Regions from separate parts of the Micromonospora ureilytica genome, predicted to be linked through region 1. Evidence: riboswitches for the same ligand, from Rfam matches in the RefSeq annotation. Region 1 holds a riboswitch; each other region holds the start of a gene.
What was found. A riboswitch is a leader RNA that binds a small molecule or an ion and turns the genes downstream of it on or off. The one in region 1 is predicted to bind cobalamin.
Positions count from the first base shown of each region.

Region 2: linked by a shared signal. The riboswitch ahead of IW248_RS12025 (CbtB domain-containing protein) and the one ahead of metE (5-methyltetrahydropteroyltriglutamate--homocysteine S-methyltransferase) in region 1 are both predicted to bind cobalamin.
Region 3: linked by a shared signal. The riboswitch ahead of cobN (cobaltochelatase subunit CobN) and the one ahead of metE (5-methyltetrahydropteroyltriglutamate--homocysteine S-methyltransferase) in region 1 are both predicted to bind cobalamin.
Region 4: linked by a shared signal. The riboswitch ahead of IW248_RS11985 (ribonucleoside-diphosphate reductase subunit alpha) and the one ahead of metE (5-methyltetrahydropteroyltriglutamate--homocysteine S-methyltransferase) in region 1 are both predicted to bind cobalamin.

Region 1 covers NZ_JADOTX010000001.1:1,486,010-1,492,930, reverse strand. Annotated here, with positions in the region: gene IW248_RS06540 (ABC transporter substrate-binding protein) at 1-218, shown strand, start outside; gene IW248_RS06535 (ABC transporter permease) at 188-1,207, shown strand; gene IW248_RS06530 (ABC transporter permease) at 1,200-2,090, shown strand; gene IW248_RS06525 (ABC transporter ATP-binding protein) at 2,087-3,091, shown strand; gene IW248_RS06520 (ABC transporter ATP-binding protein) at 3,088-3,774, shown strand; gene IW248_RS06515 (superoxide dismutase) at 3,831-4,091, opposite strand; gene IW248_RS06510 (superoxide dismutase) at 4,098-4,712, opposite strand; cobalamin riboswitch at 4,827-5,043, shown strand; gene metE (5-methyltetrahydropteroyltriglutamate--homocysteine S-methyltransferase) at 5,158-6,921, shown strand, end outside.
Region 2 covers NZ_JADOTX010000001.1:2,677,608-2,684,528, reverse strand. Annotated here, with positions in the region: gene IW248_RS12040 (GH92 family glycosyl hydrolase) at 1-2,526, shown strand, start outside; gene IW248_RS12035 (histidine phosphatase family protein) at 2,636-3,223, opposite strand; gene IW248_RS12030 (CbtA family protein) at 3,220-3,993, opposite strand; gene IW248_RS12025 (CbtB domain-containing protein) at 3,984-4,187, opposite strand; cobalamin riboswitch at 4,223-4,368, opposite strand; gene IW248_RS12020 (amidohydrolase family protein) at 4,644-5,522, shown strand; gene IW248_RS12015 (ABC transporter permease) at 5,842-6,849, shown strand; gene IW248_RS12010 (ABC transporter substrate-binding protein) at 6,890-6,921, shown strand, end outside.
Region 3 covers NZ_JADOTX010000001.1:2,034,726-2,041,646, forward strand. Annotated here, with positions in the region: gene IW248_RS08920 (SDR family NAD(P)-dependent oxidoreductase) at 1-199, opposite strand, end outside; gene IW248_RS08925 (TetR/AcrR family transcriptional regulator) at 457-1,098, shown strand; gene IW248_RS08930 (hypothetical protein) at 1,518-2,231, opposite strand; gene IW248_RS08935 (RNA polymerase sigma factor) at 2,224-2,805, opposite strand; gene IW248_RS08940 (hypothetical protein) at 2,934-3,269, shown strand; cobalamin riboswitch at 3,575-3,751, shown strand; gene cobN (cobaltochelatase subunit CobN) at 4,011-6,921, shown strand, end outside.
Region 4 covers NZ_JADOTX010000001.1:2,667,564-2,674,484, reverse strand. Annotated here, with positions in the region: gene IW248_RS11995 (FadR/GntR family transcriptional regulator) at 1-465, opposite strand, end outside; gene IW248_RS11990 (enolase C-terminal domain-like protein) at 473-1,870, opposite strand; cobalamin riboswitch at 2,150-2,366, shown strand; gene IW248_RS11985 (ribonucleoside-diphosphate reductase subunit alpha) at 2,559-4,877, shown strand; gene IW248_RS11980 (ribonucleotide-diphosphate reductase subunit beta) at 4,940-5,935, shown strand; gene IW248_RS11975 (MerR family transcriptional regulator) at 5,932-6,846, opposite strand.

The sequences.
Region 1 (6,921 bases):
AGGGTCGCGACCAGATCGACCCGGCCCTTCGCAAGGCCGCGTACGCGCAGTTCCAGAAGCAGCTCGCCACCGACGTACCGTGGCTGTTCCTCACCTACCTGCGGCACACCTACGTGCTGAAGTCCTCGGTGCGGGGCGTGGCCCCCCGGGTCGAGGCGCACGAGCACGGGGTGGCTAACAGCATCTGGTGGAACATCGACACCTGGACCCGGTCGTGAGCCGCTCCGGTCGCCTGGCCGGGGCCGGCGCGGTGGTCCGGCGTCGACTCCTCGTCGCCGTGCCGGTGCTCGCCGCGACGAGCATCGGGATGTTCGCCCTCGGCGCCGCCTCGCCGGTCGACCCCGCGAAGCAGTACGCGGGCGCGGCGGCCTTCACCGCCAGCGAGGAGAACCTGGCTCAGCTGCGCGCCAACTGGGGCGTCGACGACCCCCTGCCCGTGCAGTACCTGCGCTGGATCGGCAACCTGGTCCAGGGCGACCTGGGCTGGTCGACCAGCCGCCACGAGCCGGTCGCCGCGGTGCTCGCCGCCCGGGCCGGCTGGACGCTGCTCCTGATCGGCGTGACCCTCGCCCTGGTCCTGGTCGCGAGCCTGCTGCTGGGCGCGCTGGCCGCGTACCGCCGGGGTGGGCTGTTCGACCGCGCGTTGCGGACGGCCGCGTACGCGGTCGAGTCGATGCCGGTGTTCTGGTTGGGCCTGGCCGCGATCGCCGTGTTCGCGCTGGCCCTGGGGTGGCTGCCGGCGGGCGGGCTCACCGACGTCACAGCGACCAGCACCTCCTGGGCCGATGTGGCGCACCACCTGATCCTGCCGGTCGGGGTGCTGGCCGTGTCCCAGGCGCCGTGGTTCGTGCTGTTCGTCCGGGACGCTGTCGCGGAGAGCCTGCGCGACGACCACGTGCTCGCGGCGCGGGCACGCGGGTTGCCCGGTCGGACGGTGCTGTTCGGGCACGCGCTGCGGACCGCGCTGCTGCCGTTCCTCACCCTGGTCGGCACCCACCTGCCCGAGCTGGTCGGCGGGGCGGTGCTGGTCGAGACGGTCTTCTCGCTGCCGGGCCTCGGCGCCGTCACTGTCGCCGCCGCGCTGGGCAGCGACTTCCCGCTGCTGGCGGCGATCACGCTGGTCACCACCGCTGTGGTGCTGGCCGCGAACCTCGCGACCGACCTCGCCTATGCCGCCGCCGACCCGAGGGTACGACTCGATGGCTGACCTCGCCGCCCGACCGCCGCTGCTCCGAGTGGCCCGGTCGCGGCTGCGGCTGCGGCTGCGGCCCGGCCAGGCTGGCGCCGTCGCGGCCGGTCTGGTCCTGCTCGTGGCCGTCGCCGGCTCGCTGCTCGCCCCGCTCGTCTGGCCGCTCGACCAGAGCGCTGTCGCACTGGACCAGACCCGGTTGGCGCCGTCCTGGACCCACCTCGCCGGCACCGACGACCTGGGCCGCGACGTGGCGCACCGTGCCGTCTACGGACTGCGGGTGTCGCTGCTCGTCGGCGCGGTCGCCGCGCTCGTCGCCACCGTCCTCGGGGGCGTGGTCGGCGGAATCGCCGGCACGCTCGGCGGCCGGGTGGACCGGATCCTGATGCGGATCGTGGACACCATCGCCGCGATGCCGCACCTGCTGCTGGGCATCTTCATCGTCGCCATGCTGCGGCCCAGCCTCGGTGCGGTGATCGCCTCCGTCGGGCTCACCCACTGGCTCTCCACCGCCCGCATCGTCCGATCCGAGTTGTTGAGCCTTCGGACCCGACCGTTCATCGACGCCGCCATCAGCGGCGGGGCCGGCCGGCTCCGGGTCCTCACCCGGCACCTGCTGCCGCACGTCCTGCCCCGGCTGGCGTTGGCCACCACCCTGATGATCCCGCACGCGGTGTGGCACGAGACCGCCCTGTCGTTCCTCGGCCTCGGCCTGCCGCCGCACCTCGCGTCGCTGGGCAACATGATCAATGACGGTCAGGGGTCGCTGCTCACCGGCGCCTGGTGGGCCAGCCTGGCACCGGGCGCGGTCATCGTCGTGGTCACCCTCGCCATCGCGGTCCTCGCCGCCCGTTGGCGCGACCGCCTCGATCCCCGGGTCCGAGCGGAGCTGCACCTGTGACCACCACCGAATCCGTTCCCGCTTCGGCGCCTTCCCGCGCCGTGATGACCCGGCCGCTGCTCGCCGTCGACGGCCTCGGCGTCGAGTTCCGGCTCCGGGACGCACGCGTGCGCGCGGTCAGCGATCTCAGCCTCACCGTCCGGGCCGGCGAACTGTTGGCCATCGTGGGCGAGTCCGGCTGCGGCAAGTCCGTCCTGGCCCACGCCCTGCTCGGCCTCCTGCCCGGCAACGCCACGACCACCGGCCACGCCGTGCTGCACCACCCCGGCGCCGACCCGGTCGACCTGGTCACCTGCGGCCAGCGCCACCTGGCCCGGCGGGTACGCGGGCGTCGGGTCGGGCTGGTCCCGCAGAGCCCGGCCACCGCCCTGAACCCGGTCCGCACCGGACGGCGACTGCTCGCCGAGACGCTGCGGGCGCACGGCCGTGACCGCGCCGACGCCGACCACCTCGCTGTCGACGTCGGGCTCGACCCGGCGGACCTGGACCGCTACCCCCACGAGCTGTCCGGCGGCATGGCGCAGCGCCTGGTCACCGCGCTCGCGCTGGCACCCGACCCGTCGCTGCTCATCGCCGACGAGCCCACCACCGGGCTGGACCGGCCGCTGGTCGACCACACCCTCGACCTGCTGCGCCGTCGCTGCGACAACGGCGCCTCCGTCGTGCTCATCACGCACGACCTGGCCGCCGCACGCCGGGTCGCCGACACCGTCGCCGTGATGTACGCCAGCCGCATCGTGGAACACCGGGACACCGACGAACTCTTCACAGCGCCGACCCACCCGTACGCCTCGGCGCTGCTCGACGCCCTGCCGGACCGGGCCTTCCGGCCGGTGCCGGGCGACCCGCCGATGCTCACCGCGCTGCCCCCCGGGTGCGCGTTCGCGCCCCGCTGTCCACGCCGCACCGACACCTGCGCGGACCGACCACAGCCGACGCCGGTCACCGGTAGCGGCACGGTGGCCTGCCACCACCCGATCGTTTTCGGAGCCGTCACGTGAGCAGCACGCACCTCCTCGCCGACCGGGTGACAGTCGGGTACGGCCGCCAGGTCGTCCTCGACGACGTCACAGTGCGGATCGACCGGGGAGAGACTGTCGGACTGCGCGGGCCGTCCGGCTGTGGAAAGTCGACACTGGCCCGGGTCCTGGCCCTGCTGCACCAACCCGATCAGGGCCGGGTCAGCATCGACGGCACCGCTGTCGACGCCGTCCGGTACGCCGTGCCGGTCGCCCTACGGACCCGCGTCGCCGCCCTGTTCCAGAGCCCGCGCGCGGCCGCCGACCCTCGACTGAGCCTCACCGACCTGATCGCCGAACCGCTGCGCGCCACCCGGACGCCCGAGTCGGTGGTCCGGGAACGGGTGGCCGAACTCGCCGACCTCGTCGGCCTCACCGCGGATCTGCGCGGCCGGCGTCCCCACGCGGTGTCCGACGGGCAGCTGCAACGCGCCTGCCTCGCCCGTGCCCTCGTACACCGCCCCGACTACCTGCTCTGCGACGAGGCCACCGCGATGCTCGACGCCTCGACCCAGGCGCACGTCGCCGCCGTCATTCGCGATTACCAGCGTACGCAGCGCGCCGGTGTCCTGGTCATCACCCACGACCAGACCCTGCTGGACCGCTGGAGCGACCGGATCGTCGACCTCGATCGTCCGGCGTACGAGACGGTCTCCTCGAAATGAGCGGTGGACGCTGCGGCGTCCGCTGGGTCCCACCATGTGTGGGACCCAGCGGACCGTCAGGCGGGCGGTGACTGGGCGGTGTCGGCCAGGAGCAGGGACAGCTCCCGGACCAGGTCGTCCATCGTCTGCCCGCTCTGCGCCTTGACCAGGCCGAGCGCGAGGTCGGCCAGGAGATAGAAGCCGAGGGTACGGGCCTGCTCAGAGCTGAACGCCGACATCAGCGCCTCGGCGCCAGCGAGGTCACCGCGGTGTTTGGCCGCGATGACCCCGGCGGCGCGTTGCACGATCTCGGCGGCCTCGGGGGTGTACCCGCTCACGCCGGGTCAGATCTTCGGGGTCGCGGCGCGGGCGGCGTCGAAACGGGCGGTGACGTCGGTCCAGTTGACCAGGTGCCACAGCCGGTCCACGTAGTCCGGGCGCACGTTGCGGTACTGCAGGTAGTAGGCGTGCTCCCAGGCGTCGAAGACCAGGACCGGGGTGGAGCCCTGCCCGACGTTGCCGTGGTGGTCGTAGACCTGCTCCACGATCAACCGTTGGCTCAGCGGCTCCCAGGCAAGCACGCCCCACCCGGAGCCCTGCACGCCCTTCGTCGCGGCGGACAGCTGGCCGGCGAAGCCGTCGAAGGAGCCGAAGTGCTCGTCGATCGCCGCCGCCAGCTCACCGTCGGGACGGTCACCGCCGTCCGGGGACAGGTTGTTCCAGAAGATCGAGTGCAGCACATGCCCGGACAGGTTGAACGCGAACGTCTTCTCCAACCCGACAAGCGTCGCGTAGTCGCCCTTGTCCCGAACCTCGGCAAGCCGGTCGAGCCCATCGTTGGCGCCCTTGACGTACGCGGCGTGGTGCTTGTCGTGGTGCAGCTCCAAGATCTCCCCGGACATGGCGGGCTCGAGTGCCCCGTAGTCGTAGGGCAGGTCGGGCAGGTTGTACACGGCCATCAGGTACGTCCTCTCACTGCTGCCATAGTTTGGCTGTTGCCATTATCTTGCAACAAGGGCCCGCATGTCGGGAGGGGGCGCGATCGATAGTCGAAAGGTCGGACCGGACGCCGTACGATGGGCGGCAGTGCTGGTTCGCCCCACCGTCGTGGTGGGGCGTCGTAAGAGGGAACCCGGTGCAAGACCGGGACTGCCCCGCAGCGGTGAGCGGGAACGACCGCCGTCATACGCACTGGACACGTGAGCGTCTGGGAAGCGACGGCCAGTAGGAGATCGGTGCACGCCGATCGTGCCCGCGAGTCCGAAGACCTGCCCGCACCGCGTACGCGTCCGCGTACGCCGCCACCGGCCTCTCGGGAGGGCCTGAGCGAGGCCCGGTCATCGGCCGGTGCCCTGCCGTTTCCTTCCCGTGTGGTCGGGGGTAGACCTCGAGGGAAGGACACCCGTGACCACACCGTTTGGGCTGAGCACCGTGCTCGGCTACCCCCGCATCGGCCCGCACCGAGAGCTCAAGCACGCCGTCGAGTCCTACTGGGCCGGCCGGATCGACGCCGACGCTCTACAGGAGACCGCGGCCGGCCTGCGCGCCGAGGTGTGGCGCTCGCTGCGCGACGCCGGTCTCGACGCCGTGCCGTCGAACACGTTCTCGTTCTACGACCAGGTGCTCGACACCACGGTCCTGATCGACGCGGTACCGGACCGTTTCCGCCACCTCGGCCTCAGCGACCTGGACACCTACTTCGCCATGGCTCGCGGCACGGCACGGGAACCGGCTCTGGAACTGACCAAGTGGTTCGACACCAACTACCACTACCTGGTGCCGGAGGTCGGCCCGGACACGGTGTTCACCGCCCGCCCCGACAAGGCGGTGCGGGAGTACGCCGAAGCCAAGGCCCTCGGCGTCGCCACGCGGCCGGTGCTGGTCGGGCCGGCGACCTACCTCCTGCTGTCCAAGGCCACCGGAGACACTCCGGAAGGGTTCCGGCCGTTCGACCGACTCGATGACCTCGTCGCGGTCTACGCCGACATCCTCGGCACGCTGGCCGACGCTGGGGTCGCATGGGTCCAGCTCGACGAGCCCGCGTATACCGCCGACCGCACCTCGGACGAGATCGCCGCGCTGCGTGCCGCGTACCGTCGGCTCGGCAGCGTGGAACACCGGCCCCGGTTGTTCGTCGCGTCGTACTTCGGTGACCTCGGCGACGCGCTGCCGGCGCTGCTGGGCACTCCGGTCGAGGCGGTGGGCATCGACCTCGTCGCCGGGCCGGCGAACCTGAAGAGGCTCGCCTCCGCCGGGCCGCTGCGGAGCAAGACGATCGTCGCGGGGCTGGTCGACGGGCGCAACATCTGGCGTACGGACCTGCGCGCCGCCACCGCGACCGGGGCGGTGCTGACCGGGCTGGCCGACCACGTCGCGGTGTCGACGTCGTGCTCGTTGCTGCACGTGCCGGTGGACCTGGCCGCCGAACCCGACCTCGATGACGACCTGCGTGCCCGGCTGGCGTTCGCCCGGCAGAAGGTCGACGAGGTCGTGGCGCTCGGACGCGCCCTACGCGACGGCGTCGGCGTCCTACCCCCTCCCCCACCCGCCGCACCGGCAGCCTGGCGCAACGACGCGGTCCGCGCCCGCCTCGACGCGCTGCGGCCCGAGCACGTACGACGGGGGCCCTACGCGGAGCGAGCCGCCAAGCAGCAGGCCCGACTGGGCCTTCCGCCGCTGCCCACCACCACCATCGGGTCGTTCCCCCAGACGCAGGAACTGCGCCAGGCCCGGGCGGCGCACCGGGCCGGCCGCCTCGACGACGCCGGTTACGCCGAGCGGATGCGCGCCGAGGTCGCGCACGTCATCGCAGTGCAGGAACGACTCGGGTTGGACGTGCTGGTGCACGGCGAGCCGGAACGCAACGACATGGTGCAGTACTTCGGGGAACAGTTGGCCGGGTTCGCCGCCACTGTCAACGGCTGGGTGCAGTCGTACGGCTCCCGCTGCGTCCGCCCACCCATCATCTACGGCGACGTCACCCGGACCGGCCCGATGACCGTCGCCTGGTCCACCTACGCGCAGTCGCTGACGAACCGGCCGGTCAAGGGCATGCTCACCGGCCCGGTGACGATCCTGGCGTGGTCGTTCGTCCGCATCGACCAGCCCCTCGTCGACACCGCCAACCAGGTCGCCCTGGCCCTGCGCGACGAGGCCCGCGACCTGGAG
Region 2 (6,921 bases), 1.2 Mb from region 1:
TACCTGGGCGACGAGGACAACGGCGAGATGTCGTCCTGGTACATCCTCAGCTCGCTGGGCATCTACCCGTTGCAGGCAGGGTCGTCCGAGTGGGCGATCGGCTCGCCGCAGTTCACCAGGATGACAGTGCACCGCAGCAGCGGCGACATCGTCGTCAACGCGCCGAACAACAGCGCGGCGAACGTCTACGTGCAGGACGTCAAGGTCAACGGTAAGAAGCAGCGCGGCCTGTCAGTGGATGTGGCGGCGCTCGCCAAGGGCGGCACCATCGACTTCCAGATGGGCTCCAAGCCGTCGTCGTGGGGCACCGGCAAGAATGACGCGCCGCCGTCGCTCACCAAGGGTGACGAGGCGCCGAAGCCGTTGCAGGACGTCACCGGTCCCGGTCTCGGCACCGCGACCGCGACCGGCGGTCAGGACGCGTCGAAGCTGTTCGACGACTCGTCGACCACCCAGCTGACCTTCACCTCGGCGACCCCCCAGATCACCTGGGCCTTCCGTGGTGGCAAGCAGAAGCCGAAGTACTACACGGTCACGTCCGGCGCCGGTGTGGGCGATCCGGCGGACTGGCGCCTGCAGGGCTCCAACGACGGTCTCACCTGGACCACAGTGGACTCCCGCACCGGCCAGGTGTTCCCGTGGCGCAACCAGACCCGCCCGTACTCGATCGACAAGCCGGGGCGGTTCGCGCAGTTCCGCCTCGCCGTCACGAAGACGGTCGGCGCCGCGCAGACCAACCTCGCCGAGGTCGAGCTGCTCGCCGGGGGTGACCTCGACCTCGGCGGCGGCGACATCGCGGTCACCGCCGCGGACGGCGTGCACGCGACGACAGGCGTACCCGTCTCGGTGCCGTTGGCCACCGTCACCGGCGGCGACGCCAGCGGCTACCAGGCCACCATCGACTGGGGTGACGGCACGCCGGTCACCGCGGGCACCGTGACGTTGAGTTCGCGGGCCGTCTACCGCATCGGTGGGTCCCACACCTACGCCACGCCGGGCTACCACCAGGCGAACGTCACGGTCACCGACGGCGACAGCCAGAGCTCCGCGACGGTCGGCGTCGAGGTGGCGTACGCCCCGGCCTCCGGTCTCACCGCCGCGTTCGACAGCGTCTGCGTCGGTGACGAAGGGACACTCGCGGCAGACTGCGACGCCAAGTCGTGGGCGTACTCGCGGGCGGCCCTCGCTGCGGGCGGTGTGACCCAGGGTCAGCAGCGGCAGGTTCCCGGAACCGAGCTGCGGTTCACAGTGCCGGTGATCCCGGCCGGGCAGCCGGACAACGCCACCGGCAACGGGGCGACTGTCGTCCTCGACCTCCCGGAGGACGCGAAGAGCATCTCGTTCATCGGCGCCGGAACGCAGGGCAACCAGAGCACCACCGGCACGGCGACGTTCAGCGACGGCAGCACGGCCAGCATTCCGATCCAGTTGAGCGACTGGACGCTGGGCGGCAACGCCAACGGCACCCCGTCCTACGGCAACATCATCGTCGCGCGGACGGCGTACCGGTTGCAGGGCACGAGCCGCGACGGCGCCCAGCCGTTCCTGTTCGCCACCGCGCCGTACCAGATCCCGGCGGGCAAGACACTGGTGTCGGTGACCCTGCCGACGCAGACCGGTGACCCTCGCTCGGCGGGCCGGATCCACGTGTTCGCCGTGGCCAACGACGGCACGCCCGCCCCGGCGCTGACGACCGCCGCCCCGAAGGACCAGACGGCCACCGCCGGGCAGGCCCTCGCGGCGAACCTCGGAGCGGTGACCGGCGGCGTTCCCGGTACGACGGGCTACCGTGCCCGCGTCCAGTGGGGTGACGGCACGGTTCCGGACGACGTGACGATCGGCGCGTCCGGTGCGATGAGTGGCCGGCACGCCTACGCACGGGAGGGCACCTACACGGTGCGCGTCACCGCGTGGGACACGTTGTCGAGCAGCACCGGGTCCTTCACGGTGACCGTGGCTCGGGGCGGATCGCAGCCGGCGATCGCGCTGTCCGCGTCCGGCACCGTCACCACCGGTGGCGCGATCACCGTCGACGGCAGCGGCTTCGCCGCCGGCGAGCAGGTGACCGTCAGCGTCGGCACCGACCCGGCCCGGACCGTGAAGGTCGCGGCCTCCGCGACGGGAACGGTCCGCGCCTCGGTGCCGACCTCCGGTGACGCGCAACCCGGCCGGTACGCCGTCACCGCGACTGGGGCGTCCTCGCGTACGCCGGCCACGGCCACCGTCCAGGTGACCGGGGAGCCGGAGGCGCGGACCTACCAGCCGCGGGTGGCGCTGTTGACCACCTCGGGACCGCGCGGTACGTCGATCATGTTCGACGGTTCCGGGTTCGCTCCGAACGAGGTGGTCACGATCGCCTTCGGGACCGGACTGGCGGTCAGCACCGTGCGCGCGAACGGTGACGGCGTCATCTCCGGCGCGACGGTAAGCGTTCCGGGTGCGGCGAAGGCGGGCGCGACAAGTGTCACGCTGAACGGCGCCACGTCGGCGACGAAGGTGTCCCGGCCGTTCACCGTCACCGGCTAGCGCCAAGCCAGGGATAGTGCAGCCGCGTGGGGCGGGCCGTGTTCACGGCCCGCCCCACTCCGGGACGTTGCCGGCCGGGGCATCTCGCCCGGAGACATCAGCTACGTGCTCACGCCGCGCTCAGTCGGAGCTGCCAGCGCGTGCCCTGGCTGGTGAGCCGGACGATCGCCAACGGCTCCACGTCCACCTGCCGGTAGGTCGCCGTCGGCAGGCCGAGGGCGTGCACGACCGCGACCCGGATCACCAGCGGGTGGGTGACCGCGACGACGCGTCGACCGGCGCCGCGGTGCTCGTCCAGCCAGCGACCGACCCGATCCCGTACGGCCGTGACCGATTCACCGCCGTGCGGCGCGGAGTCCGCGTCGGACAGCCAGTCGTGCAGCGCCTGCGGGTGTGTACCGGCGATCTCCTCAAGCGACAGTCCGGACCAGTCGCCGTAGTCACAGTCGGCCAACGCCGCCTCGATGGTCGGCAGCAGGCCCAGGGCGTCGGCGGTCTGTCGGGCCGCCGCCGTCGGGCTGGACAGGCAGGTGTCGTGCACGCCGAGGGGCCCACGCCGGTCCGAACCCGCGTGGGCCTGGGCGAGGACGGCACGAAGGCCACCCTCGTCCAGGCCGTCGTCGGTGCCGCCGAAGCGGGCCCGACGCAGAGCGGCGGTGTGACCGTGGGCGACCAGCCGGAGGCTGGTGCCGGTCACGTGCTCGGCAGTGCGGTGCCGGCCCGGCGACGCCGCTCGTGGTGCATCAGGGCCGCGAACAGCAGGCCGATGCCGGTCCAGAGCACTACCTGGGTGCCGAGCGAGGCCAGCCGGAAGTTCCACAGCAGGGTCGCGGGGAAGTCCGCCGGTACCTCCTGGAAGGACGGCATCACCACGTACGACACTGCCGTGACCAGCAGGAACCCGCCCACGGCCGCGGCGGCGCGCTGCCACGTCGGCGCCTGGCCGCCCACCGACCGGTAGCCCAGCGAGCCGGCCCACACGGCCACCAGCCCGAGCACCACCATCAACAGGTAGGTGACGGTCCGCTGGTTGATGGTGGCCGGGTCGCCGACCGCCGGCGGGTTCGCCGGGTACTTGAGGAACGGCACGATCACCGCGCCGAGCAGCGCCGCGCCGGCCAGCAGCAGGCCCGACCGCCCGCCGTCGTCGCTGCGCCGCCGACGGGACAGCAGGACGTACGCCGTGGCCAGCAGACCACCCATCGCGGCGCCGAACAGGCCGGTGGCCAGGAACAGGCCGCCACGCTGACCCGTCCGGCTGACCAGGGCGTCCTCGTGGTCGTGCGCACCGGCGGCGGGCTCGGCGTGTGCCGCCGCCGCCTCCTCGATGGCGATGGCCGCCTCGACGTGGGGTTCGCCGGCGACGTACGCGAACGCCCCGGCGAGCAGGCCGGCGATCAGACCGGCGAGCAGCCCGCGGACGAGGACGGCGACGAACGGGGGAGCGGTGGTGGTGTTCAGTGGCACGGGACACCCAGCAGGTGCCTGCCGTCGTGCATCAGCTCGTGCAGGTACATCCCGCTGCGCGACACCGCCCCCTGGTCGAAGGCGACGAGGTAGGCCAGCAGGGTGAGCACGGCAACGGTCGCGAGAGCCGTCCACAGGAGACGTGCGCTGCCGGCGGGGTGCACCACCGGTTGGCTGGAAGCGGAACTAGACATGAATACACGAACCTCCCCAGGGATGACGCGTCCCCATCGCAAGGCTGCGGACGACCGAGCGTCCTGGCTCGCGGCCCCCAGTTGAGGTGGGGGAACCGCTCACAGTGGCGCGACCGCGCCGGATTCACACCGGCTTCCCTCGCGTCGCCGCAGATAGTGGGTCGACGGTATCGGGGCCACCTCAGGCGGTCAACCCGGGCCCCGCGCCCGCAGGGCGCCCGCGCACCGGAGCTTCTTACGAGCCGGACCAGCGGTCGGTGCCGGCGGATTCGTCTGACCAAAAGGCGACTCGGTGGGAATCCGGTCCGGCGCGCGTTCCGCGGCCCGGGAACAGCCTGTTACCGCTAACATGGTCAACCTGCCAGATCGACTCTGTGGCTCCGGGTCTACCCGGAGGGGTTCGGTCGGTGGCGGGGCGGGGTGTGGGGTGAACGTGAACACGCCAGGACGGGTCCGATGACGACCGGCGAGGTCGCGCGACGGCCGGGAATCGTCGACGCGCATCATCACCTCTGGGTCCGGGCGCGGCACCCGCAGCCCTGGATTGATCCGCACACCATGGCCGCGATCGACGACGACTTCACCCCTGTCGAACTCGCCCCGGCGACCCGGGCCGCCGGGGTCACCCAGACCGTGGTCGTGCAGTCCGTCGCCGTCCGGTCGGAGACGCCCGAGCTGCTCGGTGTCGCGGCCGACGATCCTCTCGTCGCCGGGGTGGTCGGCTGGGTCGACCTCACCGCCGCGGAGGTCGGCCGTCGTCTAAATCGACTGCGGAAGGGGCGGGGCGGCGAACGGCTGGTCGGGATCCGCCACCTGGTCCAGTCCGAGCCCGACCCGGCCTATCTCGACCGCCCCGAGGTGCGGCGGGGCATCGCCGCGGTCGGCGCCGCCGGCCTCGCCTTCGACCTCCTGGTGCGCCACGGTCAGCTGCCGGCGGCGACCCGGCTCGTCCGCGACCTGCCCCAGGTGCGGTTCGTCCTCGACCACCTCGGCAAGCCCCCGCTCGGGCGCGGCGATCTCGCTGACTGGCGCCGCGACCTCCGCGCGTTCGCGGCCGAGCCCAACACGACGGCGAAGCTCTCCGGCCTGGTGACCGAGGTGGACGGCGCGTCCTGGACGGCGGCCGACCTGCGGCCCGCTGTCGAGCACGCCCTCGACGTGTTCGGGCCGGATCGGCTGATGTTCGGCTCGGACTGGCCGGTGTGCCTGCTCGCCACCTCGTACACCCGCTGGGTCACGGTCCTCGGCGACCTGCTGGACCCGCTGTCGGAGGGCGAGCGGGCGGCGATCTGGCGTGAGACCGCCGGCCGGGTGTACCAACTGGCCCCCTTCTGACCCGGCAGCGGGTTCCGAACTGGGGACATAGGATGTTATCGATAACATGCTAGCGACGGCGGCCGATGGCGTTTGGTCAGATGTATGCCTTCGGCGGTGCAGGTAACGATGGCAAAACACGCCCGTAAGACCTTGGCAACATACGTGAATGCGTGGGAAGGTAACGCCTGATCGGGGCAAACATCCGACCTATCTCGAGGGTCGTGCGGGCGCGTTGCCGCACTGCCATCCGAGCAGGGTCGGTCGCGCACAGGCGTTCGGCTCGTCGGCGGGTCCCCGTCGGGTGCCAGCGCCACGCTTGGGGAGGTCAGGTCCGACGATGAGTAGCGCCGAGGCAACCGCCGGCACGCAGCGCGGCGAACTCAGCGACTGGTTCCGGGAACGGATCTCCCACGCCGTCTCCGAGTTCACGGCCGCGACCGCGTTGGTCGTCCTGTTCATCGCCTTGACCTTCGCGAGTCCGTACTTCCTGACCGCGGACAACCTCTTCAACATCGGGGCGCAGACGGCGGTGATCGCCATCATCGCCACGGCCCAGACGATGGTCATCATCACGAAGGGCATCGACCTGTCAGTGGGGTCGGTCGCCGCGCTCGCCGGCGTGTTGGGCGCGATGGTCGTGCGCGACCTCGGCTTCTCGCTGTGGGCGGCCACGGCCGTGGCGATCGGCGTCGGCGCGCTGGCCGGGCTGTTGAACGGGCTGCTGGTGACGGTGGCCCGGATCCCACCGTTCATCGCGACGTTGGGGACGATGTCCGTGGGCCGCGGCCTCGTCTTCATCATCACCGGCGCGGTCGGCGTCTACGGCCTGCCCCGGTCCTTCCAACTGCTCGGCAACGGGGAGATCCTCGGCATTCCGTTCGCCGTGGTGATCACCGTCCTGGTCGCCGTCGGGGTCGCCTTCCTGCTCTCCCAGACCCGCTTCGGTCAGCACACCTACGCGATGGGTTCCAACCTGGAGGCGGCCCGCCGCTCCGGCATCCGGGTGGGGCGCCACCTGACCGGGGTGTACGTGCTGGCCGGCGTCCTGGTCGGGCTGGGCGGCATGATCGCCGCCTCCCGGGTCAACTCCGGCCAGCCCAACTATGGGATCTCGCTGGAGCTCGACGTCATCGCCGCCGCGGTCATCGGCGGGGCCAGCCTGTTCGGCGGGCAGGGCCGGATCGTCGGGACCATCATCGGCGCGTTCCTCATCGCCCTGGTTCGCAACGGCGCCGTCCTGCTCGACATCAGCATCCACTACCAGCAGGTGATCGTCGGCGTGATCATCTGGGCCGCCGTCTACTTCGACCAGTACCGCCGCCGGCGGCTGGAATCACGGGGTTGACATGCCATTCCGAGAGTCCGAACGAGGAAGGACACAAACCATGGCACACACCACCACCAGCCGGCGGACGCG
Region 3 (6,921 bases), 550 kb from region 1:
GGTCGTCCAGTTCGGCCGCGTCACCCTGGACGGCGGTGATGTTGCGGCCGATCAGCTTGACGGCGTCGTCGAGTGCTTCCTGCCGCCGGGCCTGGATGAAGACGTGCGCTCCTTCCTCGACGAACAGTCTGGCGCCGGCCAGTGCCATGCCGGTGGATCCGCCGGTGATCACCGCTACCTTGCCATCGAGCTTTCCCACGATCACTCCGTTGAATTGATGGGTATTCGAAACAGCTCGGTTTGGTTCTTATGCACACCAAGCGGTGTACGTAACGTACCCGGTTGCCGATCGGCGCGCAAGCTACGTACACCGGTCGGTACCGACCCCGCTGCGGAACGCCCGGCGCGCCATGGCGCACCGACGACCATCGGGACCGCTCTGACCTTGCGAACGGATGATCAACTCGAACGCTAGCTATGTATACTGGTCTGTACCCAGCGACCTATACTGAAGGCATGACGGAGTTGGAGAAGGGCCCCCAGGGCCGACGCCGCGGCAGGGGCGCACGCGAACGCATCCTCAGCGCGTCACAGCAGCTATTCCGCGATCACGGCATCAACCGCACCGGCATGGACCACCTCTGCGCCGTGGCCCAGGTGTCCAAGCGCACGGCCTACAAGCACTTCACCAGCAAGGACGAACTCGTCGCCGAATACCTGCGCCGATTCGATCCCGACGTCATGCCCGGAGTGTTCGACCGAACCGACCTCACACCCCGCGAACGACTCCTCGCCGCCTTCGAGATTCCCGCCTCCACGCCCCTGTGCCCTTACATCGCGGCGGCCGTCGAACTCCACGACCCTCAACACCCCGCATCCCAGTACGCACGCGACTACAAGACCGCCATCGCCGCCCGACTCACCGAAACCGCCCGCGAAGCCGGCGCCAGCAACCCCGAACAACTCGGCGAACAACTGGCGCTGCTCATCGACGGCGCCTCGGCCCGCACCCGAGTCCTCAACAGCGAATCCTTCCCCACCGCCGCCGCCATCGCCGCCGTCCTCATCGACAACGCCATCCCCGCGTCATCTCCTCGGCAGCCCAGCAATGACCGCGGAACCACCGGGTCTGCTCCCGTTGTGGTGAGAGGCCAATGACGGCCCGACCGGGCCGGCGCGGACGGGGACATCGACTGGCTGGTGTCGGTCGACTCCAGCGGATCGTGCGAGGCCACCAGCACGCCGCTGGCGCTAAAGGGGGCGCCGAGAATCGGACGAACCATAAGATCACGCCCTCGGTCAAAGTCGAGGTGCACTGACCACCAAGATTCACCTCGCCCGCGACGGCCTGATCCCTGAAAGCGCCGACCAGCAGGCCAACCGCCGCCGACGCGGCAACCGTGGCGGCCGGCCACCGACGTTCGACAGGCAGCTCTACAAACGACGCAACGTCGTCGAACGTCGCTCAAGCAGTGCCACAGCGTCGCGACCCGCTACGACAAGACCACGACCTCATTCCAGGCCGCAGTCACTATGGCCGCGCTACTCCAATGGTTGTGAACCATTGAAGACACGGCCTAGCGCAGTGAGCCCGCGATCTCGATCGCCTCGGTCTTGGTGAGGTCGCCCTCGAGCCGGTAGCTCACGTCGTTGTCCTGCCAGATCAGGGTCGAGGCGGCCAGTCGGGCGGTCTCACTGCGGATTCCGCCCGCCCGATCCACGTAGGACAGCACGTGTGGGCCGTCGACCCACACGGCGAAGTCGCCGTTGACCTGGACCCACTCCGCACCCGGCGGGATGACCTCCTTGTGAAAGGACAGGTTGAGGCGACCGTCGAACGCGTCGACACGCAGCGCGCCCCCGTCGTAGAGCAGCGTCGCCACCCGGTACCGGCCCGTGGCGTCCGGACCGGCGACCAGCACCCGCTCGGGTGGGCCCAGCCTCGCCGGCAGGCGGATCGGGAACCGTACTGCCCGTTGCGCCTCGTCCAGGGCGACGGCCCGCTGCCCGGGCAACGGCGACGCGGTGCCGCCGGGCGGCGTCGGGGCGGGCGCGGTGGCGATGCTGACACCGGCGAAGCGCAGCAGCCCCGCGACGGCGTCGGCGATGGCCACCCGCGTCGGCGGCAACACCACCGCCACGATCAGGGCGACGAGCGCCGCCGCGACGAGCGCACGCCACCGACGCGCGGGCCTGTCGAGCCGTGCGCGGACTTGGGCGCGCACGTCGGGCGGCTCGGGCGTTTCCAGCCAGGCGGAAAGGTCACGCAGTTCCCGTTCGAGGTCACCCATGCCGGACCTCCGCACTGTCGAGCAGGCCGCGAAGCTTCGCCAGCGCCCGGGACGTGCGCGACTTCACAGTGCCCCGGGGCCAGCCCAGAGCCGCCACCGTCTCCTCCTCGGTGAGATCGAGGAAGAATCGGCAGACGATCACCTCACGGTCGCGTACCGGCAGTTGTCGCAGGGCCTGCACCAGCGACGCCCGGCGCTCCCCGGCGAGGACCGCGCCGACCGCGTCGTCCTCGACGACCTCGGAGGCCGGGTCCGCTGCCGCCGCTCGCAGGACGAGCCCGTCGCGCCGGCCACGGGAGCGGTGCAGGTTGCGGGTCTCGTTGGCGACGATCGTGAGTAGCCACGACCGGAACGACGAGTCGCCGCGAAAACGGGACAACTTCCGGTACGCCTTCACAAACGCCTCCTGGATGACGTCCTCGGAGTCCGAGCCGGCGCCGAGCAGCACCGCCGTCCGGTACGCGGACGCGGTGTGCCGGGCGACCAGGAGGTTGTACGCCTCCAGGTCACCTGCCCGAGCGCGGGTGACGAGCGCCTCGTCGTCCAGGGGAGCCTCCGTTCGGATCACACTCATGACACCGCCCACCCGCCGCGGGTTCCACCCGGCCTTCCCGACGCAGGTCAGCTGTCTCCCATCCGGCGTGCAGCGTATTGCCAGGAATGGGTGCTGCACTGGAGGGGCGTCGAGGAGAGGGGCGGGGCATGAGCTGGTTCAACCGCCGGTCGCGGGGTGCCGAGGCAACCCCGACGAAGCTGGACCGGGAGGCGACCCGCGACGACCTCGCGGCGCTGGAGGCGTTCGTCGCCACCCGGCGCGGGGTGGAGTTCTACCTGGAGCCGGAGACGACCGCGACGGACACCACGGTGGTGGCGATCGCCCACGACGGCGAGTGGATCCGCCGCCGTACCGGAACGCCGCGTGCGGCCGGCACTATCGCCCGCAAGCACGCGGTGCCGCTGTACGAGGCAGCGCGCACCGGCTACCCGGAGCGGATGCGGACCTGGAGCCGGGCCCACCCGGAACGCCACGCCCGCTGACCCTGGCGTCGCTCGGCCCTGGGCGGGCGTCGCTTCGCTCCGGGCGTGTGTCGTTCGGCTCCTTTGGAGCTGAATCGTTGGTGACATCGCCGTACGTCCCAGCCGGGAGTCAAGGCGGCTGAATCGTTTACGACATCAGCTCCAAAGGGCCCGCGTGGACACTCGCCCCCTGCTACCGCACCACCCCACCCCACCCCTGCCACGGCAACACTCGACCCCCGCGCACCGATATTTCCGCAGGTCAATGTGGTGGGCGTGGCCGGGCGACGCCGGGGTCCGCGTTGACCGGCGGCGCGGCGGTGTGGCAGCATTCGCGGCCTGACGGCAGTGAAGGAAGTCGGTGCAATTCCGACGCGGTCCCGCCACTGTCACCGGGGAGCGATCCCCCCTCGTGAGTCACGGCCGTGTGTCTGCGGTTGGAAGGCCGGGGGAGAGCGTCGATCCGGAAGCCAGGATACTTCGGCCGTCGGGACGTACCCCAGGGCGTGGACACCCGAGGAGGACCCGATGACGCACGGCGTCTCATTCATCGACGATCATCGTCGTATTGCGCTCCAGGCAGTGCGTTCCAAGGACACCGGCCACCGGCACCGTTGAGCTGATCGCCCGACGCTGTCCGGCCCCGACGCCCGCGTCGGTGCGCCGTTCGCCCGGGCCGTCGTACCGGCTGACGCCGTACCCACCCGCATCGTCCCCGGTCGCCCTCGTGGCGGCCCAGGACGTCACTTTCCGGAGCCTGCCGTGCGCATCCTGCTGCTGTCCACCGCCGACACCGACCTGCTGGCCGCCCGTGCCAGCGGCGCCGACTACCGGTTGGCCAACCCCGCGCGGGTCACCGTCGAGGAGGTGCCCGCCCTGCTCGACGGCGTCGCCCTCGTCGTCGTACGCCTTCTCGGCGGTCGGCAGGCGTGGCCGGACGGCCTCGCCGCGGTGCTCGCCACCGGCGTGCCGACGGTCGTGCTCGGCGGCGAGGCGCTCCCCGACGCGGAGCTGATGGCCATCTCCACGGTGCCGTCCGGAGTCGTCACCCAGGCGCTGGCCTACCTGGTCGAGGGCGGGCCGGAAAACCTGGGGCAGCTGGCCCGGTTCCTGTCCGACACGGTGCTGCTCACCGGTGAGGGGTTCGCCCCGCCCACACCCACCCCGTCGTACGGCGTGCACGGCGACCACCCCACCGATCCGGGCCGGCCCACAGTGGGAATCGTCTTCTACCGGGCGCACGCCCTCGCCGGCAACACCGACTTCGTCGACGTGCTCGCGGACGCCGTCCACAAGGCCGGCGGCAACCCGCTGCCGATCTTCTGCGGCTCACTGCGCGGGCTGACCGCCGGCGCCGGCCCACTCGGGCTGTTCGCCCGCTGTGACACCCTGCTGGTCACGGTGCTCGCGGCCGGCGGCGCGGTCGCCGCGGACGCCTCCGGTGGCGGCGACGAGGACGCCTGGGACGTGGGCGCCCTGGCCGCCCTGGACGTTCCGGTCATCCAGGCGCTCTGCCTCACCAGCACGCACGCGCAGTGGGCCGACAGCGACGCCGGCCTGTCCCCGTTGGACGCCGCCATGCAGGTGGCCATCCCCGAGTTCGACGGCCGGATCGTCACAGTGCCGTTCTCGTTCAAGCAGATCGACGCCGACGGGCTCTCGGTCTACGCCGCCGACCCCGAGCGGGCCGCCCGGGTCGCCGGGATCGCGGTGCGTCACGCCCGGCTGCGGTACGTGCCGCACGCCGACAAGCGGGTCGCCGTGGTGCTCAGCTCGTACCCCACCAAGCACGCCCGGGTCGGTAACGCCGTCGGGCTGGACACCCCGGCCTCGGCGGTCCGGCTGTTCGCCGCGCTGGCCGAGGCCGGCTACGACCTGGGTGACGCGCCGCCGCCCGACGACGGCGACGCGCTGATCCACGCGCTGATCGCCGCCGGTGGTCACGACGTGGAGTGGCTCACCCCGGAGCAGTTGGCCGCCGCCGAGGCCCGGATACCGGGGCCGACGTACCGGCGCTGGTTCGACCAGGTCCCGGCCGAGCTGCGCGAGCGGATGCGGGAGCACTGGGGTGAGCCACCGGGCGAGCTGTACACCGAGGGCGGCGACATCGTGCTCGCCGGGCTGCGCTTCGGCAACGTGGTGCTGCTGATCCAGCCGCCCCGCGGCTTCGGGGAGAACCCGATCGCCATCTACCACGACCCGGACCTGCCGCCCAGCCACCACTACCTGGCCGCGTACCGCTGGTTGACAGCGCCCGTCGCGGACGGCGGCTTCGGCGCGGACGCCGTGGTGCACCTGGGCAAGCACGGCACCCTGGAGTGGTTGCCCGGCAAGGGCCTCGGCCTCGCCGCCGACTGCGCGCCCGACGCGGTCCTCGGCGACCTGCCGCTGGTGTACCCGTTCATCGTCAACGACCCCGGCGAGGGCACCCAGGCCAAGCGGCGGGCGCACGCCGTGGTCGTCGACCACCTGGTCCCGCCGATGGCCCGCGCCGAGACCTACGGCGACCTGGCCAAACTGGAGCAACTGCTCGACGAGTACGCGACAGTGCAGGCCCTCGACCCGGCCAAGGTGCCCACCGTGCGGGCCCAGATCTGGGACCTGGTGCGCGCCGCCGAGCTGCACCACGACCTGCACGCCGAGGCCATGCCCGACGCGGACGACTTCGACGACTTCGTGCTGCACCTCGACGGGTACCTCTGCGAGGTCAAGGACGTGCAGATCCGCGACGGGCTGCACATCCTCGCCGACGCGCCCACCGGCGAGCCACGGGTCAACCTGGTCCTCGCGGTGCTGCGCGCCCCACAGATCTGGGGCGGTGCCCGCGCCCTGCCCGGCCTGCGGCAGGCCCTCGCCGTCGCGTACTCCCTCGACGAGCAGGAGCTGCTCGCGACGCCGGGACAGCGCCTGGCGCTTCCCCCGGCGCTGACCGACGTGGTGGACGGACCGGCCGGCACCGCCGCCGACGCGATCGACCTCATCGAGGCCCTCGCGCGGCGGCTGGTCGTCGGCATGGAAACCCTGGGCTGGGCCGTGGACACCGTCGACGCCGTGGTGGCGGAGGTGACCGGTCGGTCGATCCCGGACGTCGCCGCGGTGCTGCACTTCGCCGCCACCGAGCTGGTGCCCCGACTGGACCGGACCACCGACGAGCTCACCAACACCCTCGGGGCGCTGGACGGCAGGTTCGTGCCGCCCGGCCCGTCCGGCTCACCCACCCGCGGCCTGGTCAACGTGCTGCCCACCGGCCGCAACTTCTACTCGGTCGACCCGAAGGCCATCCCCAGCCGCAACGCCTGGGACGTCGGGGTGGCCCTCGCCGACTCGCTGCTGGCCCGGCACCTCGCCGACACCGGCGCGTACCCCCGCTCGGTGGGGTTGACCGTGTGGGGCACCAGCGCCATGCGGACCCAGGGCGACGACATCGCCGAGGTGCTCGCGCTGCTGGGCTGCCGGCCGGTCTGGGACGACAGGTCCCGGCGGGTCACCGGTGTCGAGGTGGTGTCGACCGCCGAGCTGGGCCGGCCCCGCGTCGACGTCACAGTGCGCATCTCCGGCTTCTTCCGCGACGCGTTCCCGCACGTCGTGGCGTTGCTCGACGACGCCGTCCGGCGGGTCGCCGCCCTGGACGAGCCGGACGAGGAGAACTACCTGCGGGCACACGTCACCGCCG
Region 4 (6,921 bases), 1.2 Mb from region 1:
GTGCGCGGCGATGATCCGGTGGAAGGCGATGTCGATCTCCATGATCCGCTCGTGATCCGGCGGTGACTGGCCGACCAGCCGGGCCGCCTCGGCGAGCAGGTCACCGGCCTGGGCCAGGGCCTCGTCGGTGATCCTGGTCGCCGCCAGGCAGGCGGCCTCGCACTCCAGCAGTCGCCGAACGGTGTGGATGTGCCGTGGGTCGCCCTGACCCTGGAAGTCCACCACGAAACCCATCGGGGCCAGCAGTTGTGGCGCGTCGAGGTTGGTGACGTAGGTGCCGTCGCCCTGGCGGATGTTGACGATGCCGAGGATCGACAGGGCCGACATCCCCTCGCGCAGCGAGCCTCGCGAGACGCCGAGCGACTCGGCGAGGTCCTTCTCGATGGGCAGCCGGTCCCCGGGCCTGAACTGCCCTTCGAGGATCATCCGCTTGATGCCGTTGACCACTTCGTCAGTGCGAGACATGACTCCCCTAGCGGCCGGCGGGGGTGGCCTTCCCACCCGCGATCACGTACGCCGCCTCCGGAGATGACACGGTAGTCGGGTCTGTCGACGCCCAGTAGCGGCCGTCCGGAAAGCGGTACAGCGCGACCGACTCCTGACGCATCCGGGTGGAGTAGCCGGGCTGGCTGGGCAGGACGTAACCGCTGCCTGAGCCGGTGTCCTGGATGATGCACGGATCGGTGAAGTGCTCGTGCAGGTGATCGACGAACTCGGTGACACGGTTGGTGAGATCCCCCGAGATCGCGACGTAGTCGAGCACCGACACGTGTTGGACCATCTCGCACAGGCCGACACCACCGGCGTGTGGGCACACCGGTACGTCGAACTTCGCGGCGAGCAGCAGCACGGCGACGATCTCGTTGATGCTGGCCAACCGGCCGGTGTCCAGCTGGCAGAAGTCGATGGCCTCGGCTTGGAACAGCTGCTTGAACATGACCCGGTTGTGGCAGTGCTCGCCGGTGGCGACGCCGATCGGTGCGACGGCACGGCGGACGGCCGCGTGGCCCAGGATGTCGTCGGGGCTGGTCGGCTCCTCGATCCACAGTGGCTTGAACTGGGCGAGGGCCGTGACCCACTCGATGGCCTGACCGACGTCCCACACCTGGTTGGCGTCGATCATCAGGTTGCGGTCCGGTCCGAGGATCTCCCGCGCGATCGCGCATCGGCGGATGTCGTCATCGAGGTTGGCGCCCACCTTGAGCTTGACGTAGCCGTAGCCGGTGTCGACCGCCTCCTGGCACAGTCGGCGAAGCTTGTCGTCGCCGTAGCCGAGCCAGCCCGCCGAGGTGGTGTAGGCGGGGTAGCCGGTCCGGTCGAGCTCGGCGAGGCGGGCGGCCTTCGTGCCCTCCTTGGCCCGCAGGATGGCCAGTGCCTCGTCCCGGGTCAGCGCGTCGGACAGGTAGCGCAGGTCCGCGATGTCGACGAGTTGCTCGGGGGACATGTCGACGAGCAGCCGCCACAGCGGCTTGTCGGCGACCCGGGCGACCAGGTCCCACGACGCGTTCAACACGGCGGCGAGGGACAGGTGGACGACACCCTTCTCCGGGCCGAGCCACCGCAGCTGTGAGTCGGAGGTCAGCAGGCGGTAGACCGCGCCCATGTCCGCTGCCATCGTCGCCACGTCCAGGCCCACGAGGAGTTGTGCCTGGTGGACCGCCGCCGCCGCGACGATGTCGTTGCCTCGACCGATGGTGAAGGTCAGGCCGTGCCCCGCGAGTGGCGCACCCACTCCGTCGACGCCGTCGGTGTGCAGGACGACGTAGGCCGCCGAGTAGTCGCCGTCCTTGTTCATGGCGTCTGACCCGTCAGCGGTCAGGGAGGTGGGGAAGCGGACGTCTTCGACGGTGACGGCGGTGATCTGCGGCATGCGCTCCTCGCCCAGCTAGGCTAAAGATCAGATGATCACTGGGAGTATACGGAGGACGGCTCCGGCACGTCAACGATATCGATCGCCGCAGGCCCGCATACGTATGATGTTTGCTGCTCCGATAGGTCAAATCTATGTCGCTTGTCGACACGCGCGCGGAGGCCCGTCCCAGATGCCTGGCGTGCGTGGTCGGCCACAGTGGTGACGGTGATCACCGAGCCGGTCCCCGACACGCCCGAGACCGACATGTGGGGTGTGACAACGGCTGCGTCCCTATATATGGTGTCGAACGCAGCTGGTTCGGCCGCTCATCCGGTGCGGTCGAGGCAACAGGGAACCCGGTGGAAATCCGGGACTGTCCCGCAGCGGTGAGTGGGAACGACAGCCGTCATCAGCACTGGGCCACCAAACGGCCTGGGAAGCGACGGCCAGTAGGAGACCGGCGAGTCCGGTCGTGCCCGCGAGTCCGAAGACCTGCCAGCGCGCCGCGTACCCGCACCCGGGTGGGCGGCGGTCCGAGGCCGCGTGGGACGGCTGACGCCACCTGACCCACGCCGGGCTGGCGTGGCGTCCGTCGGTGTCTGTCTCCTCGCGTCCGGGCCACCAGGTCTCGAACTCCGAGGAGCGAGTGGTGACAGTCACCGAGGTAGTCCCGGTCAGCGGCGACGCGACAGTGCGGCGGACGCCGATGCAGGTCCGCAAGCGCGACGGCGCCACCGAACCCGTGGACGTGAACAAGATCGTCCGGGCGGTCGAGCGGTGGGCCGACGACCTGACCGACGTCGACCCGATGCGGGTGGCCACCCGCACCATCAGCGGCCTCTACGACGGCGCGACCACTGCCGAACTGGACCGGCTGTCGATCCAGACCGCAGCCGAGATGATCGGCGAGGAGCCGCAGTACTCGCGCCTCGCCGCGCGGCTGCTGGCCGGCTACGTCGACAAGGAGGTGCGTCGGCAGGGCATCACCTCGTTCAGCGCGGCGATCCGGGTCGGCCACGCCGAGGGCCTGATCGGTGACGACACCGCCGCGTTCGTCGCCGCGCACGCCACGACGCTCGACCACGCCATCGACCTGGACGGCGACCGCCGGTTCGAGTACTTCGGCCTGCGCACGGTGTACGACCGCTACCTGCTGCGCCACCCCACCAGCCGACTGGTGCTGGAGACCCCGCAGTACTGGCTGCTGCGGGTGGCCTGCGGCCTGTCCCGGACGGCGGACGAGGCGGTCGGCTTCTACCGACTGATGTCCAGCCTGGCCTACCTGCCTAGCTCACCGACCCTGTTCAACTCCGGGACCCGGCACACCCAGATGTCCTCCTGCTACCTGGTCGACTCCCCGCTCGACGAGTTGGACTCGATCTACCAGCGGTACGCCCAGGTCGCCAACCTGTCCAAGTTCGCCGGTGGCATCGGCATCGCGTACTCCCGGGTCCGTTCCCGGGGTGCGCTGATCCGGGGCACGAACGGACAGTCCAACGGGATCGTGCCGTGGCTGCGCACGCTGGACGCGAGCGTCGCCGCGGTCAACCAGGGCGGCCGGCGCAAGGGCGCGGCCTGCGTCTACCTGGAGCCGTGGCACCCGGACATCGAGGAGTTCCTGCAACTGCGGGACAACACCGGCGAGGACGCCCGGCGCGCCCACAACCTCAACCTGGCCAACTGGATCCCCGACGAGTTCATGCGCCGGGTCGAGGCCGACGAGCTGTGGTCGCTGTTCGACCCGCACGAGGTGCCCGAACTGCCCGACCTGTGGGGGGAGCGGTTCGACGCCGCGTACCGGGAGGCCGAGGCGCAGGGCCGCTACGTGCGGCAGGTCCCGGCGCGGGAGCTGTACGGGAAGATGATGCGCACCCTCGCCCAGACCGGCAACGGGTGGATGACCTTCAAGGACGCCGCCAACCGACTCTGCAACCAGACCGCCGAGCCGGGCAACGTGGTGCACCTGTCCAACCTGTGCACCGAGATCGTCGAGGTGTCCAGTGACGCCGAGACCGCCGTGTGCAACCTGGGCTCGGTGAACCTCGCCGCCCACCTCAGCGACGGCGACATCGACTGGGAGCGGCTGCGCGCCACGGTGCGGACCGCTGTGACGTTCCTCGACCGGGTCATCGACATCAACTACTACCCGACCGCGCAGGCGGCGGCGAGCAACCCCCGCTGGCGGCCGGTCGGGCTCGGGCTGATGGGCCTGCAGGACGTGTTCTTCGCGCTGCGGCTGCCGTTCGACTCGCCGGCGGCGCGGGAACTGTCCACCCGGATCAGCGAGGAGCTGTACCTGACCGCACTGGAGACGTCCGCCGACCTGGCACGCGACTTCGGAGCGCACCCGGCGTACCCGCAGACCCGGGCCGCCCGGGGTCAGCTGCAGCCCGACCTGTGGGGTGTCGAGGGCACGCAGGCCGCGCGGTGGGACGCGCTGCGCAAGCGGGTCGAGGCGTACGGGCTGCGCAACTCGCTGCTGGTGGCGGTCGCGCCGACCGCGACCATCGCCTCGATCGCGGGGTGCTACGAGTGCATCGAGCCGCAGGTGTCCAACCTGTTCAAGCGCGAAACCCTGTCGGGGGAGTTCCTCCAGGTCAACACCGCTCTGGTACGCGAGCTGAAGGCCCGCGGTCTGTGGACCGAGCGGATCCGTTCGGCGATCAAGCGGGCGGAGGGGTCGGTGCAGGACATCGCCGAACTGCCGGCCGGCGTACGGGAGCTGTTCCGCACCGCGTGGGAGCTGCCGCAGCGGGCGCTGATCGACCTGGCCGCCGCCCGCGCCCCGTTCATCGACCAGTCCCAGTCGCTGAACCTGTTCCTGGCCGCGCCGACCATCGGCAAGCTCTCCTCGATGTACCTCTACGCCTGGAAGGCCGGGCTGAAGACCACCTACTACCTGCGCTCGCGCCCCGCGACGCGGATCCAGCAGGCCACCGTCAGCGCCGTGGCACCCGTCGCCGTCGACGCGGAGGCGCTGGCCTGCTCGCTGGAGAACCCCGAGTCGTGCGAGGCCTGCCAGTGACCCCCACCGCCGACGCCGCCACCGCCGCCGACACCCGCACCACCGACACGAGGACCACGCACATGCTGCTCGACCCCGGGATGGACCTCACTCTCCGCCCGATGCGCTACCCGCACTTCTTCGACCGGTTCCGCGACGCCATCCGCAACACCTGGACCGTCGAGGAGGTCGACCTGCACGCCGACCTCGCCGACCTGGACAAGCTGTCACCGGCCGAACGGCACCTGGTCAGCCGGCTGGTGGCGTTCTTCGCCACCGGCGACACGATCGTCGCGAACAACCTGGTGCTCAACCTCTACCAGCACGTCAACAGCCCCGAGGGCCGCCTCTACCTGTCCCGGCAGCTGTTCGAGGAGGCCGTGCACGTCCAGTTCTATCTCAACCTGCTCGACACGTACGTGCCCGACGAGACCGAGCGCTTCGGGGCCTTCGCGGCCATCGAGAACATCCCCTCGATCCGTCGCAAGGCCGAGTTCTGCTTCCGCTGGATCGACTCGCTCAACGACCTGCGGGAGCTGCGGTCCCGGGAGGACCGGCGGACGTTCCTGCTCAACCTGATCTGCTTCGCCGCCTGCATCGAGGGGTTGTTCTTCTACGGCGCGTTCGCGTACGTGTACTTCCTGCGCTCCCGCGGCCTGCTGCACGGCCTCGCCTCCGGCACCAACTGGGTGTTCCGCGACGAGTCCATGCACATGGCGTTCGCGTTCGACGTCGTCGACACCGTCCGCGCCGAGGAGCCGGACCTCTTCGACGACGACCTCGCCGACCAGGTCCGCCAGATGCTCGCCGAGGCTGTCGAGTGTGAGGTGCAGTTCGCCGAGGACCTGTTGGGTCACGGCGTGCCCGGTCTGACGTTGACCGACATGCGGGAGTACCTCCAGCACGTCGCCGACCGCCGCCTCGCCCAGCTCGGCATCGCCCCGCACTACGGGTCGAGCAACCCGTTCGGCTTCATGGAGTTGCAGGACGTGCAGGAGCTGTCCAACTTCTTCGAGCGGCGGGTGTCGGCGTACCAGGTCGGGGTGAGCGGCACCGTCGCCTTCGACGACGACTTCTAGGCGGCGACCGATCCCGGAGCCTGGCGTCGCTTGGTGAGCCACCGCATCACGTGCAGGGGGTGCGACGCCGGGTCCGGGATCGGGTGGAAGACGTGTTCGACAGCGCCGTTGGCGATGATCAGCGTCAACCGCTCGTAGAGCGTCATGTCGCCCGCGGCGCGGGTCGGCAGGCGCAGCGCGTCGGCCAGGGTCAGCCTCGGGTCGGGGATCAGCGGGTACGGCAGCCGCAGCCGGTGCACGAGCTCACGCTGGTACCCGGTCGACTGCGCGGACAGGCCGTACACCCGTGCCGCGCCGGCCGCGCGGAGTTCCGCGTGATGGTCGCGGAACCAGGCGGCCTGCTCGGTGCTGCCGCGGGCGCCGTGGATCTCCAGCAGCCCGTTGGGCAGGTCGACGCCCGGCCGGCCGGTCAGTGGGTAGACGAAGATGACGCTGCGCCCGGCGCCGAGCGCGCCGAGATCGACCGGACGGCCGTCGGTGCCGTAGAAGGACAGCGACGGCAACCTGACGCCGACCAGCGCGGCGGGGTCGGCGCCTTCGGCGGGACTGCCGGGTACGACCTGGGTCGCGGCCGCGTCGAGGCGCGCGTCCAGCGCCTCCCGCTGGGCCGTCAACTTGCCGATCCGTTCCTGGAGATTGGTGATGGTGCTGCGGTACGTGGCCACCGCCGCCGCGCACACGTCGGTGTCGTCGGAACCACCGGCGATCGACTCGACGAACGGGCGGGTCTCCTCGACGGTGAGGCCGAGCGCCATCAGCTCGCGGATCTGGGCCACCAGCCGCTCCGCGATCGGGTCGTACTCTCGGTAGCCGTTGCTCAACCGTCGGGGCACGACCAGCCCGGCCGACTCGTAGTACCGCAAGGCCCGGACCGTGGTCCCGGTCCGTCGTGCCAACTCACCCACCCGCATCCCGCGACCCTAAACCCGCACCCCGGGGTACGGGTCAACGTGTCCATCGTCGCGGTGTCAGGGCCGCCGTTTCCT